2 regions of the Listeria grayi genome follow, and region 1 is predicted to be linked to the other one. Evidence: a T-box and tRNA genes for the amino acid it is inferred to sense, from the RefSeq annotation. Region 1 holds a T-box; the other holds one or more tRNA genes.

What was found. The T-box of region 1 lies ahead of leuS (leucine--tRNA ligase). A T-box ahead of a tRNA ligase gene usually reads a tRNA of that ligase, here a tRNA-Leu.
Region 2: it has a tRNA-Leu gene. The T-box ahead of leuS (leucine--tRNA ligase) is inferred to sense a tRNA for this amino acid. The anticodon was not compared.

What each region holds. Positions count from the first base shown of each region.
Region 1 covers NZ_LR134483.1:1,224,332-1,230,826, reverse strand. Annotated here, with positions in the region: gene murQ (N-acetylmuramic acid 6-phosphate etherase) at 1-19, opposite strand, end outside; gene EL241_RS05955 (MupG family TIM beta-alpha barrel fold protein) at 173-1,234, shown strand; gene EL241_RS05950 (MurR/RpiR family transcriptional regulator) at 1,281-2,129, opposite strand; gene leuS (leucine--tRNA ligase) at 2,156-4,567, opposite strand; T-box leader at 4,630-4,825, opposite strand; gene EL241_RS05940 (hypothetical protein) at 5,294-5,821, opposite strand; gene EL241_RS05935 (tRNA modification radical SAM protein MnmL/YtqA) at 6,286-6,495, shown strand, end outside.
Region 2 covers NZ_LR134483.1:792,085-798,579, forward strand. Annotated here, with positions in the region: gene EL241_RS03735 (DNA/RNA non-specific endonuclease) at 189-560, shown strand; gene EL241_RS03740 (hypothetical protein) at 573-1,022, shown strand; tRNA gene EL241_RS03745 (tRNA-Leu) at 1,545-1,628, opposite strand; gene EL241_RS03750 (fluoride efflux transporter FluC) at 1,781-2,173, shown strand; gene crcB (fluoride efflux transporter CrcB) at 2,163-2,519, shown strand; gene tsaE (tRNA (adenosine(37)-N6)-threonylcarbamoyltransferase complex ATPase subunit type 1 TsaE) at 2,602-3,060, shown strand; gene tsaB (tRNA (adenosine(37)-N6)-threonylcarbamoyltransferase complex dimerization subunit type 1 TsaB) at 3,057-3,728, shown strand; gene rimI (ribosomal protein S18-alanine N-acetyltransferase) at 3,701-4,180, shown strand; gene tsaD (tRNA (adenosine(37)-N6)-threonylcarbamoyltransferase complex transferase subunit TsaD) at 4,180-5,196, shown strand; gene EL241_RS03780 (TetR/AcrR family transcriptional regulator) at 5,235-6,131, opposite strand; gene EL241_RS03785 (isochorismatase family protein) at 6,220-6,495, shown strand, end outside.

The DNA.
Region 1 (6,495 bases):
TTGCTAAATTTTCCAACATGATGATCACTCCTTATGCCACTATTATAAAACTACTGAAACATAATTTCAATACTTTTATTTAATTTTAAAATATTTTTTTGTTTCAGTGGCTTGTCGCTGTTTATTCCTTTATAATAAAAGTAGAAACTATCGTTAGAAAGGAAGATCCTTTATGCTTGGAATCAGTGTTTATTTGCAAGATCTCTCGGCAGCTCCTCAAAAAATCAAGCAGGCAGCTGAAAATGGTTTTCAGCTTATTTTCAGCTCGCTGCACATTCCGGAAGGTGATCCTGAAACTTATTTTCAAACACTCTCTTCCTTAGGTGCTCTTGCTAACTCACATAACATGCAGCTGATTATGGATATTTCGGAAAAATCATTGCATTATTTAAAGGCGGATTATCGGCATGCAACGCCGTTAACGACACTTGGCGTAACCGGCTTGCGCATTGATGACGGGGTCACGGCGGCTGATATTGCTTCACTTTCGCAGCAGCTAAATGTTTATTTGAACGCCAGTACCATCACGGCTTCGTTTCTTCAGGAATTGGCCCACTATCATCCGCGAATGGAAGCAATCGAGGCATTTCATAATTATTACCCAAAACCAGGAACAGGCCTTAGCAAATCCTTTTTCACTGCCAAAAATGCTTTTTTAAAAGAGCATGACCTGCGAATATCTGCTTTTATTCCCGGTGATGCTGCAAAACGATTTCCGCTTCATGAGGGGCTACCGACATTAGAAGCTCACCGTTATGCCTCGCCCTATGCGGCTTTCTTAGAACTAAAGTCGCTGGGGATCGATGATGTTTATATCGGCGATGCGGAAATGAAGACGGAGCGATTTTATTTTTGGAAAAATATTCGTCAGCACGAACTTGTTTTGCCGCTGAAACTTGCTCATCCGATTTCCCCGCAGTTGGCAACCTATTTAACTAACGGCGATTGTGACCGACCAGATACAGCGGCCGACTTTGTCCGACTTAGAAATAGCAGAAGTTATTTTCAAGATCAGTTGATCCCGCCGCAAGACTCAAGTCCAGTTCGGGAAACAGGTGCCGTTACAATGGATAATTCGCTTTTCGGGCGATATCAAGGTGAAGTAATGATCAGCAAAAAAACGCTTCCTCCCGAACCTAAGACCAATATCATTGGTTATATCGATCCGGCATTTAACGATTGTCTGCCATATGCAGCACAAATGAAAAAGATTCGCTTTTTATTGCAAGAATGAAAAAAACGGTTTGAAATCCACTAGCCTTGATTTCAAACCGTTTTTATTATTGTCGGAACCGATCCGTTGCCTGACGCGATTCGCGAATCTGTTCGATCATTTGGTCATAATGTCTGGAAACATAATGATAATACAAGACATCAATGATAAAGAATTGCGCTTGCTTGGAACTGGTCGCGGTGCTACGGAATTTTGCTTCTGGTGCCCTGGAAGTCTCTAAGAGGAAGTCGGCTTTCGCTTTCAGCTTGCTTGGTCCAAAACGTGTAAGCCCAATAACTGTCAAATTATTTTGCTTCGCCTGTTCGGCCAACTCGATGACCGAAGTGGTCTCGCCGCTGTTGGATACGGCAAAGAACACACCAGACTTTCGGGCAGCGAATGCCATCGCAAGTACATGTTCATCTTGACTAATAACGACTTGTTTACCAGCCCGCAGCCATTTTTGCGCGATGTCTTGTGCGACTAGCCAAGAAGCTCCCACCCCGTAGGTATAGATCGTGTCGGCTTTTTCCAGCTGTTCAGAAACCGTTCGGATTTTCGCTTCGCTGATTTGCCCCGCAGTATCGTTTAGAGTCTGGAAATAATTTGCCAGCAATTTTTGCGAAATACCATCAAAAGATTCATCTTCTTCAAAGTCATAATAACCAGAGGCGACCGGCGAAGACAGCTCGGAGTATAGTTGTCTTTTAAAGTCGGGAAAACTTTTTAATCCCAGCGATTTACAAAAACGGATGATCGCCGCAGCGCTTGTGTCCGCTCGCTTGGCTAATGAGTGGATCGAAGAAGCTGAGGCAAAGGCCGGGTCCTGCAATACCATTTCCGCGACCTTCTTCTCTGATTTAGGCAAATCCTTAAAAAGCGTTTCGATACGATTAAGAATACTTGCTTGGCTCATGTCGATTCTCCATTCTACCTAGGACTTTAATTGGCAACGATATTAACAAGTTTGCTTGGAACGACGATTACTTTACGAATGGTCTTTCCGCTAATAGCCGCCTGCATTTTATCATTTGCTTTCGCGATTCTCTCCAATTCTTCTTTACTGCTGTCTTTTGCTACGTGGACTTTATCTTTGACTTTGCCATTTACTTGCAAGACGATCTCCACTTCGGTTTCTACCAGTTTGCTTTCATCAAAAGTCGGCCATTCGGCATACGCCAAACTTTCCGTATGGCCAAGCAGTTGCCAAAGTTCCTCGGAAACATGTGGTGCGATCGGTGCTAGCAGACGAACGAATCCTTCTACATAGTCTTTTGGCAAATGTGCTTGCTTATAAGCATCATTGATGAAAATCATCAATTGTGAGATCCCTGTATTGAAACGAAGGTTTTCAAAATGTTCGGTCACTACTTTGACGGTTTGATGATAACTCTTTTCTAAATCGTGATTTGGTTCCGCTGTGATCTTGTCACTGATCTCGCCCGCGTCAGTAACAAATAAACGCCATACACGATCCAAGAATTTGCGTGCTCCTTCTAGACCGTTGTCGTTCCAACCGATTGATGCTTCTAGTGGTCCCATGAACATTTCATACAGACGAAGTGTATCTGCACCGTATTTTGCAACAACATCATCAGGATTGACTACATTACCACGCGATTTAGACATTTTTTCATTATTTTCACCGAGGATCATTCCTTGGTTGAATAGTTTTTGGAATGGTTCTTTCGTTGGTACGACACCAATATCGTAAAGGAATTTATGCCAGAAGCGCGCGTAAAGCAAATGTAGCACCGCGTGTTCTGCCCCGCCGATATAGACATCTACTGGCAACCAATGTTCCAATTTCGATTTATCGGCTATGGCTTCTTGATTAGTAGGGTCGATATAGCGAAGGAAATACCAGCTCGAACCAGCCCATTGCGGCATCGTATTCGTTTCACGACGTCCCTTTCTACCATTCTCATCCACCACATTTACCCAGTCTGACAAATTCGCAAGTGGTGATTCTCCAGTTCCGGACGGTTTGATCTCGGTTGTTTTTGGAAGCAATAGCGGTAGCTCTTCTTCCGGAACAAGCGTTGTTTCACCGTCTTCCCAGTGGATAACTGGAATCGGCTCACCCCAGTAGCGTTGACGGCTGAACAGCCAGTCGCGCAAACGATAGGTCGTTTTGCGGGTGCCATGATGATTTTCTTCCAACCAGTCGATCATTTTCGCGATACCAGAAGCTTTATCAAGACCATTTAGAAACTCGGAATTGATAATTTCACCGTCACCGGTAAAAGCAGCTTCTTCGACATTTCCTCCCGCCAAAACAGGACGAATATCCAAAGCAAATTGTTTCGCAAATTTATGGTCACGTTCGTCATGAGCAGGAACAGCCATGATTGCACCAGTTCCGTAATTCATAAGTACATAGTCCGCGATCCAGACTGGAATCGGTTCGCCATTAGCAGGATTGACGGCATATGCGCCTGTGAAAGCACCTGTTTTTTCTTTAGAAAGATCGGTGCGCTCTAGTTCGCTTTTCAGCTCTACTTCTTTTTGATAGGCCGAAACAGCTGCTTGCTGTTCAGGAGTAGTGATTTTCGCGATCAGCGGATGCTCTGGTGAAAGCACTGTGTAAGTTGCTCCAAACAAAGTATCTGGACGAGTAGTAAAGACCGTGAAACTTTCGTCAGTATCTTGAATGTGGAATTCTAATTCGGCACCTTCTGATTTACCGATCCAATTGCGCTGCATGTCTTTGATGTTTTCCGGCCAGTCGACTAATTCCAGATCATCCAATAGACGATCTGCATACGCGGTGATTTTAAGCATCCATTGGCGCATTGGCTTACGATAGACTGGGAAGCCGCCGCGTTCGCTTTTGCCGTCGATAACTTCTTCATTCGCAAGTACGGTTCCCAGAGCCGGACACCAGTTTACTGCCACTTCCGCTTCATAGGCAAGGCCTTTTTCATACAGTTTTTCAAAAATCCATTGCGTCCATTTATAGTATTCCGGATCGGTAGTATTGATCTCACGTTCCCAATCATAGGAGAAACCCAGTGATTTGATCTGGCGTTTAAAAGTAGCAATGTTTTTTTCAGTAAAGATTGCTGGATCATTCCCAGTATCGATCGCATATTGTTCAGCAGGAAGCCCAAATGCATCCCAGCCGATCGGATGAAGAACGTCAAAACCTTGCATCCGCTTCATTCTGGATAGGATATCAGTTGCTGTATACCCCTCTGGATGTCCAACATGAAGTCCTGCTCCTGATGGATAAGGAAACATGTCCAGTGCATAGAACTTCTTGTTCCCATTTTTTTCAGTTGTGCGGAAAGTATGATTTGCTTCCCAATAGTGCTGCCATTTCGGTTCTACTTTTTGATGATTGAATGTCATTTCTAGTCCTCTCTTTCATTTTCTGCATAAAAAAAGCCCTCCATCTCATAGCCTTCCTTCGGCCATGGGACGAGAGACATCTCCCGCGGTACCACCCACATTAGTGTTTTACCACTCAACTTATTTTTCCTTAACGCGGAAAACGGGGCAATGCCCAGCTCCAAGGCAAGTTCATCTTAGTCGATGTTCAGCTTGCACCACCCGCTGACTCTCTTCTCATCCACTTATAAGATTACTACTCCTCTTCAACGCCAATTTATATTACCCCAATTGTAGCTGATTTCACGGAAATTAGCAAGTTTGTGTAAAAATCTATATAAATCTAAAGAAGACTATTACTAGGGGCATGAAGGAAAGTTAATGAGACTGAGAAATAAGCCGAAATAACGAAAGAATCGCTTAAAATCCATTTGCTGTTTTAAGCGATTCTTTTTTGCCGTTATTCTTTATTCCAAGCAAGGAACTGATTTATGCCCCCAAGCTCTTTTAAAAAATAAACACTCTGCAGAAGCGGGGTTTAAGTTTTAACTTCATTTATTTTTTTTCGTCCTTCTCTCCTCGAATAAATCATAAATAATCCCAATGATTATTAAGATAAAGAAAATAGTATTAACAATTAATACTATCAAGCTATCCTGGAAAAGTAATGGTAGAACAATAAATGAAATTATAAATAAAATAATAACTATCCAAGTAGTTTTATTGAATTTCATTCTAACCTCCTACTCAAAATGCTATAGCCGTTAATATTTTTGTGATCCACCATGCTGTAGTTTTTCCAAATCCCATTTTTCTAAGTCCTTTTTGCATATTGCTCTCTACACTACCAGTAAAATGATCGATATATCCTAATAAGGTTTCAAATCCAGCAACTCCTCCAAGCGTCTTTTTAACTTTTTTAGGAATTTTTTTCCATACTGCTCTTAAAGCCTTTACTGCCCATGACATCCTTCCTCTCTGCATAGAATTGCCGTCTTTTAAAACTTTTCCATCTTTATAAGCAACACCATTTTCGAGGGTAATTCCAGTATCTTTAATATTTTTAAGTTCATTGATCTCTTCATCAGTCAGGCCAAGCTCTTTTAATTCGTCATAACTAGGCTGATACCCTACTTCCTCTTTTTCAGAAGTTTGCATTTGTTCTTTTTCAACCGCATATACCCCAATAGAAGGTGTAACAACAGACATACCCATTGCTAAAGCAAGGGATGCGCATACGGACTTAATCCACCTTTTTTTATTCTCTTTTTTCATTTGATAGTCAGCTCCATTTTTGTATAATCTAAGTTGCGCAACTAACAAAATTTTAAAATAATAGAAATAGGATTTCAACATTCTTATCGTGAAAGGTCTATATTTTGTCCTAAACAATAAAAAAACAGTTGTAAAATTATAATTTCTGTATACGGAGTTATATAACTTGTAGGTCATTGTTCCTAGATGCTTGCAATACTGTAGATCTTACAATTCACTCTCGGAACGAATACATTCGGTTATTGGCAATCTATATTTATCTCAAGAATCAACGCAGATTCAAGAAGAATATCACCTCTTTTGTTTTTGGGAAAAGTGAAATCAACTTGCTTTTCTAAACAATGCTTCCTAGAAATGTTCCTTTTCTTTGTCTATTCTATCGACATCTGCCAATAGCGATTTCACAAGAATAATTACGCACTTTATGTTAAAATAAAAACAGTTTGCAAAAGGAGACGAAAAAATTGATGACTACCAATCCCTTCCCATACAGCAAAGACAATAAACGCTACCATACTTGGAATTATTGTCTGCGCGAACATTTCGGTGAAAAGATCTTTAAAGTTTCATTAGACGGCGGTTTTGATTGTCCGAATCGTGACGGTACAGTTGCGAAAGGCGGTTGTACTTTCTGCAGCGTTGCCGGTTCAGGCGATTTTGCGGGCGATCGCGCG
Region 2 (6,495 bases), 430 kb from region 1:
GTGTTTACAGTCCTCAAAATCCTGTGCCCGTTAAGGTCATGGCGCTATCAAGTAACCCCAGTACTTTAAGTAGTATTGGGGGTTTTTGTTTTATAGTGGGAAAATGATTTAAATTCTCACTTGAGATTGTAGTATAATAAATAAATTGGAGTAGGCATGAAAGTAACGGCAACCAACATTTTTGACGTATTTTATCATCCGATTCAAACGGCGCTATCGTCCATGCGTATGCAGATGATTTACAACTTAAAATCCACGAAGGACGGAAGCCACATAACCCAAAAACACCCGATAAGCAAGAAGGAGACCATGCAGGGCATTTAGTAGCCGATAGGTTTGGTGGTTCGGGGGACTTGGATAACTTGGTATCACAAGCAAAGAAAGTGAATTTAAAACATTATAAAAATTTAGAAGATACATGGGCTAAAGCAATCAAAGAAGGAAAAAAAGTATCGGTGGATATAAAAATACATTATGAGGAAGGCTCTCTACGACCAAAATCTTTTGAGGTAGAATATGAAATAGACGGGAACGCTTATAAAAAAATTATACGCAACTAGGAGGAATTTAAAATGGCAAAAGTATTTGAAGATGTATTTATGGAGATTCAAGCAGATATGATTTCTTTAGGGCTTGACTATGTAGAATCACAAGCAGAAAAGGTATTTATTTACGTGTCTTATGAAGAAAGTGCATTGACATTTAATGTTTTTTATCAAATAAAGGGAAAAATAGTTACTATTAGTAAGGTAAATGAGGTGTTAGGAAATAAGAAAAATTTTAATAAGAAAGAAGTTTTTTCTATACTGAATGCGGGGATAAAAGAACTTGACCGCATAATTTCTGCATGCAAAGAATACGACCGTCCAATTCCGACCGAAATGCGATTGACTTATGATGTGAAAGCTAATTCCTTAAAATCAGATTACCAATATGAACCAGTTTATTCTAATACTGACGATAAACACTCATCTGACATTTTTATGGAATGGATAGACGCAGAGAGAAATAAAAATAAGTAAAAGAATATTTTGTAGCCTTGCCTTAATTGGCAGGGCTTTTTTTGTGCCTAAATACCTATTGATAACAAGAACGTTCGTTCGTTAAATAAAGGTAATAAGACGATAGGAGAGGGATAACATGGAAGAAATTTTCAATTTATCCAGCCAAAACATCTACACAGATAGAGGAATACTGAAATACAAGATACACATTGAGGGGAGTTTGAGTACTTATACGCTTTAGTAAAGAAGCTTGCAATAGGTGAGCCAACTATGTAGGAGAACTTGCAGAAGCATAGGAGTTTAGTTTCTGTTTAACCCTTTGTTTATAATATATAACAATATCTTCCAAGTCTCTTTGAATTGATTCTGATAAAATTCTCGATAAGGAAGTTATCATTATATCTCACATTTTTATTAAAAATACTTTTTATTCCTACTAACAGTAACCCACTAGGCTAGTTACCAATTATGCCTACCTACTTACAAGGAGAAGAAAAAAAGAAAAACCCCTAGAACCTCTAAGAGTTTTCATACTTTATATACGGCCGAGAGGACTTGAACCTCCACGGGTTTTACCCCACTAGGCCCTCAACCTAGCGCGTCTGCCGATTCCGCCACGACCGCGTTGTTTTAGTGCGTGAAACTCACGCGTAACGTTATTATAACTAGCTTCGATAAGAATTGTCAAGCTGGATTTCTACTAAAATAATCCGCAATAATGATATCTCTCGTGCTATAATAAACGAATAAATAATAACGAAAAGTGGTTGGCATAGATGTATTATTATGGATATATTCTTTTTTTTGGTGCTTTAGGTGGCATGGCGCGGTATGGGGTGAGTGTTATCGTTCCTGACGGGCTATTTCCGTGGCATACGCTGATCGTTAATCTGGTTGGCAGCTTTTTATTGGGGTTTGCGGTTTCTTATCTGCAATCGCGAAAAATATTTTCGCAGGCGTTTATTTCCGGGATCGGAACAGGATTTATCGGAACGTTTACGACGTTTTCTACATTTAGCATGGAAACGATCCAGCTGCTTGAGGCAGGTCATGTGGGGTTAGCAATGACTTATGGGATCATCAGCGCTGTTGCGGGACTAGTGCTGGCGTTTTATGGTTTTTCAATAAGTGCACGGTTGCAGAGAAGGAGGACGCTCCATGTGGATTAACTTTTTAGTGGTGGCAGCAGGAAGCAGTATCGGGGCGGTCGGGCGCTATGTCTTATCGTTGCTTGTTAAGGCGAACTGGCGGTTTGCTTTTCCCTTGGGAACGTTTTTGATCAATATGATCGGTGCGACGTTGCTAGGCTATTTGACGGCGATAGCAGTCCCAGCACATTGGCGGTTGTTTATCGGAACGGGGATCATCGCGGGTTTTACGACATTTTCAACGTTTCAAGTCGATCTAGTGGAACTGTTCCGCAATCGGAAAATAGGGAATATGGTGAGTTATGCACTTCTTACTTATGGCGGCGGACTAGCAGCGGTCTTGTTTGGATTGTGGCTGGGAAAGTAAGCTGATGATGAAGTAGCGGCGATATTGTTTTTGATTATTATATGATATGATAATGACAGAATAAATTGAGATAGGTGACGAAATGGAGTATTGTGTACAGACGAAAAACGCGCTGGAAACGATCCAGTTTGCGGAAAAAATAGCTGGACATTTAAAGCGGCAGGATCTGATCTTGCTGGAAGGTGATCTTGGCGCGGGGAAGACGACATTTACAAAAGGTCTTGCAGAAGGTCTTGGTATCAGCCAAATGGTCAAAAGTCCGACGTTTACGATATTACGGGAATACCGATCGGGGAAACTGCCCCTATATCATTTGGACGTTTATCGGCTGGAAGAAGCTGGCAGCGATGACCTGGGGATCGAGGAATATATCGAGGGCGACGGTGTTGCTGTCGTGGAATGGGCGCACTTTATTCGTGACATTCTACCTCCTGATTATTTGGAAATAACGATCACGCGGGTGAGCGATGAGGTGCGCGATATTGTTCTGAATCCGGTGGGGAACCGCTATGAGGCGTTATGTGCGGAGGTGATGAAATGATTTTAGGAATCGATACAGCAACGGATACGATGAGTGTCGCGGTTGGGAATGCGTCGGGAATATTAGGCGAGCTCACGACCAATTTAAAGAAAAATCACAGTGTTCGGCTGATGCCGGCGATTGAACAGTTATTGGAAGAATGTGGCATTGCGGTTGCTGACTTGGAGAAAATTGCTGTTTCGAGTGGTCCGGGATCGTATACAGGGCTTCGGATCGGAGTGACAGTTGCGAAGACACTTGCTTGGGACCGGCAGATCCCTATCGTGGGCATTTCGTCATTAGCTGCGATTGCAGGTAATTTTTCCTTCGCCACGGAGCCAGTAGTGCCATTGATCGATGCACGGCGCGGAAATGTATATGGAGCGGTTTATCAGCAAGGGAAGAGTGTATTTTCCGATCAGCATATCGCTTTGGAGGAACTGCTTGCTCACATCTCGGACCGGGCGATCATCGCTGGGGACATTTCTCCTGTTTTAAAGGAACGTATCAGCGAGCGGCTGGGTGATCGGGCGATTTTTGCATCGGTCGATTTGAACTTTGCACGAGCTAGTACATTAGTAAAACTCGCTTTGAATGAAGCTGGCGAGAATGCCACGCAGTTTGTGCCAACCTATTTGAAGCTTGCGGAGGCGGAAAGCAAGTGGCTGGAAGCGAGGGAAAACAAGTGAACGAGTCGGGAAAAGTAGTTCTGCGTAATGCGGAACTGGAAGATTTACCCGGTATTTTACGTGTTGAAAAAGCGGCATTTACTTCGCCATGGACGGAAACGGCTTTTCGCAATGAACTGGTATTGAATGAATTTGCGGCTTATATCGTCATCGAATTAGACGCGGTCATTATCGGCTATGCGGGGATCTGGCTGATCTTAGATGAAGGGCACATCACCAATATTGCGATTCATCCCGAACAGCAAGGCAATCATTATGGCGAGCTGTTGCTGCGGGAATTGATGCAGCAGGCGGAAAAGGCTGGTGTCACACACATGACGTTAGAAGTTCGCGTGAGTAATCAGAAAGCACAAAATTTATATAAAAAGTTGCATTTCGAACCCGGAGCGATCCGTAAGAATTATTATCCGGACAATCACGAAAATGCACTAGTAATGTGGGTGGATCTATAATGACAAAAGACAAGTATATTTTAGGAATCGAGTCAAGCTGTGATGAAACAGCTGCAGCAGTGGTGAAAAATGGTACGGAGATCCTTTCAAATATTGTCGCCTCGCAGATCGAGAGCCATAAACGTTTTGGCGGCGTGGTTCCTGAAATCGCATCGCGGCATCATGTCGAGCAGATCACGATTGTGATCGAAGCCGCATTGACAGAAGCAGGTGTGACGATCGATGAAGTTACAGCAATCGCTGTGACGGAGGGGCCGGGATTAGTCGGTGCATTACTTATCGGGGTAAATGCTGCGAAGGCGTTAGCATTTGCTCATCAAAAACCACTCATCGGTGTTCACCATATCGCCGGCCATATCTATGCCAATCGTTTGGTGGCGGCTTTGAAATTTCCGTTGCTTGCCTTGGTAGTGAGTGGTGGCCATACGGAACTTGTTTTGATGAAAGAAGATTATTCCTTTGACGTGATTGGTGAAACACGTGATGATGCAGCCGGCGAAGCCTATGATAAAGTAGCTCGGACACTTGGCTTGGCTTATCCCGGCGGTGTGCAGATCGATCGTTTAGCAAAGGAAGGCGAAGCTGTTTTTCCTTTCCCCAGAGCGATGATTCGGGAAGATAATTATGATTTCAGTTTTAGCGGTTTAAAATCAGCGTTCATCAATCAAGTGCATAATATGCGCCAACGTGGTGAGACACTTAACAACGCAGATTTTGCGGCAAGTTTCCAAGCAAGTGTGGTAGAAGTATTAGTAACGAAAACCATGCGGGCGGTACAACATTATGGTGTCAAACAATTGCTGCTGGCTGGCGGTGTAGCTGCGAATGAGGGACTCCGAGCAGGTTTAGAAGCTGCTTTTGAAGCACTTCCGGAAGTAGAGCTGGTGATTCCGCCGTTATCGCTGTGCGGCGATAATGCAGCAATGATCGCAGCGGCAGGAACTATCGCTTACGAACAAGGCAAACGGAGTGGTTTGGCACTGAATGCCGATCCAAGTTTGGAATTAGGAAAATAAGAAACAGCTGGGTAGCAGGCCAGCTGTTTTTTTGTTAACTATTTTGCGCTTGCATCTTCTGTAAAGAGAATATTCTTCAATTGAATGACACTACTCATCAAAGTTTTTTCCTGTTTTAAATAAAATAAGATTGCTTGCAGCAGCGGCTTGTTGTCTACCGGTTTATCTATCAATTCACTTTTTAACGTATTTAAGAGACTTGTAAGGGTTGCTGACATTTCATCTTGTAACTGCAATTCGGCAATCGCTGCTTCCATGCTAGTCAATAATCGAGTAATCATAGCTTGTTCATCCATAGTCTTTGTTCCGCGAATATAGGAAGTATAATTTTCCGAGCTGATAATAGACTGTGAGGTGTTCTGATAACTATCTTCCACCAGGACGTCCATTTTGCTGATGATGATTTCAGCTATGTCTTCCAGAGAAACAAGGGTTTCCGCTTCTATCACCCAAGATAAATATTCTTTCAAAATCGCGCGATATATAAAGATCAGATCATAGCGGTTATGAGTGAGTTTATCGCCATAAAAATCCATTAAGCACTTGCGGTGCCATTCGATCAATCTGGCTCTTACTCTTTTACGCAATGTTTCAAAGGTATCATCCTGTTGAATGGGCAGCTCTGTAAATGCTACTAAAATATTTTGGTATGTTGAAAAATACTGAAAGCGAAAGACGATTTGCTGTAAGAATCTGATTCGAGTTGTGGAATGAGCTTGTTCATATAGTTTCTCGGTTTCCGCAAAATATTCGTTTTGACAGCGATCAAATACTTCACTAAAAAGTGCTTCTTTTGACGAAAAAAATTTATAGATCGAGCCTTTCGCTACTCCATACGTATCAGCAATATCTTGGATAGTGACGTCTAAATATCCATGTTTTTTGAAAAGCAGCTCTGCTGTGTTGATTACATCTTCTTTAAGAATTTTCATCATTTTAATTCCTTCCACTTGACTTGTTTTGACTTATAGTACAATATATAAAACATCAAGTCAAATAAATCGTAAAAGAGAGGTCTTTAAAATGGGAAATGGATTAGATCCTAAAAAAACGGCGTTAGTAATTATTGATCTGCAAAAATGGCTGGGAAACAATTATGCTCCGAATTCAGCTGAAGACGTGGTGGCAAAGGCAGCGCAATTGACGGATAAATTTCGCAAAGCAGGTGCATTTGTTGTACTTGTCCATGTATCAAGTAAAGATATGAAAGACATGCCAGCTCCATTATTAGATCGGGAGGCCCCACAATTGAATCTTCCTGAGCAGTGGGATGAGATCGTTCCGGAGTTAAATGTACAG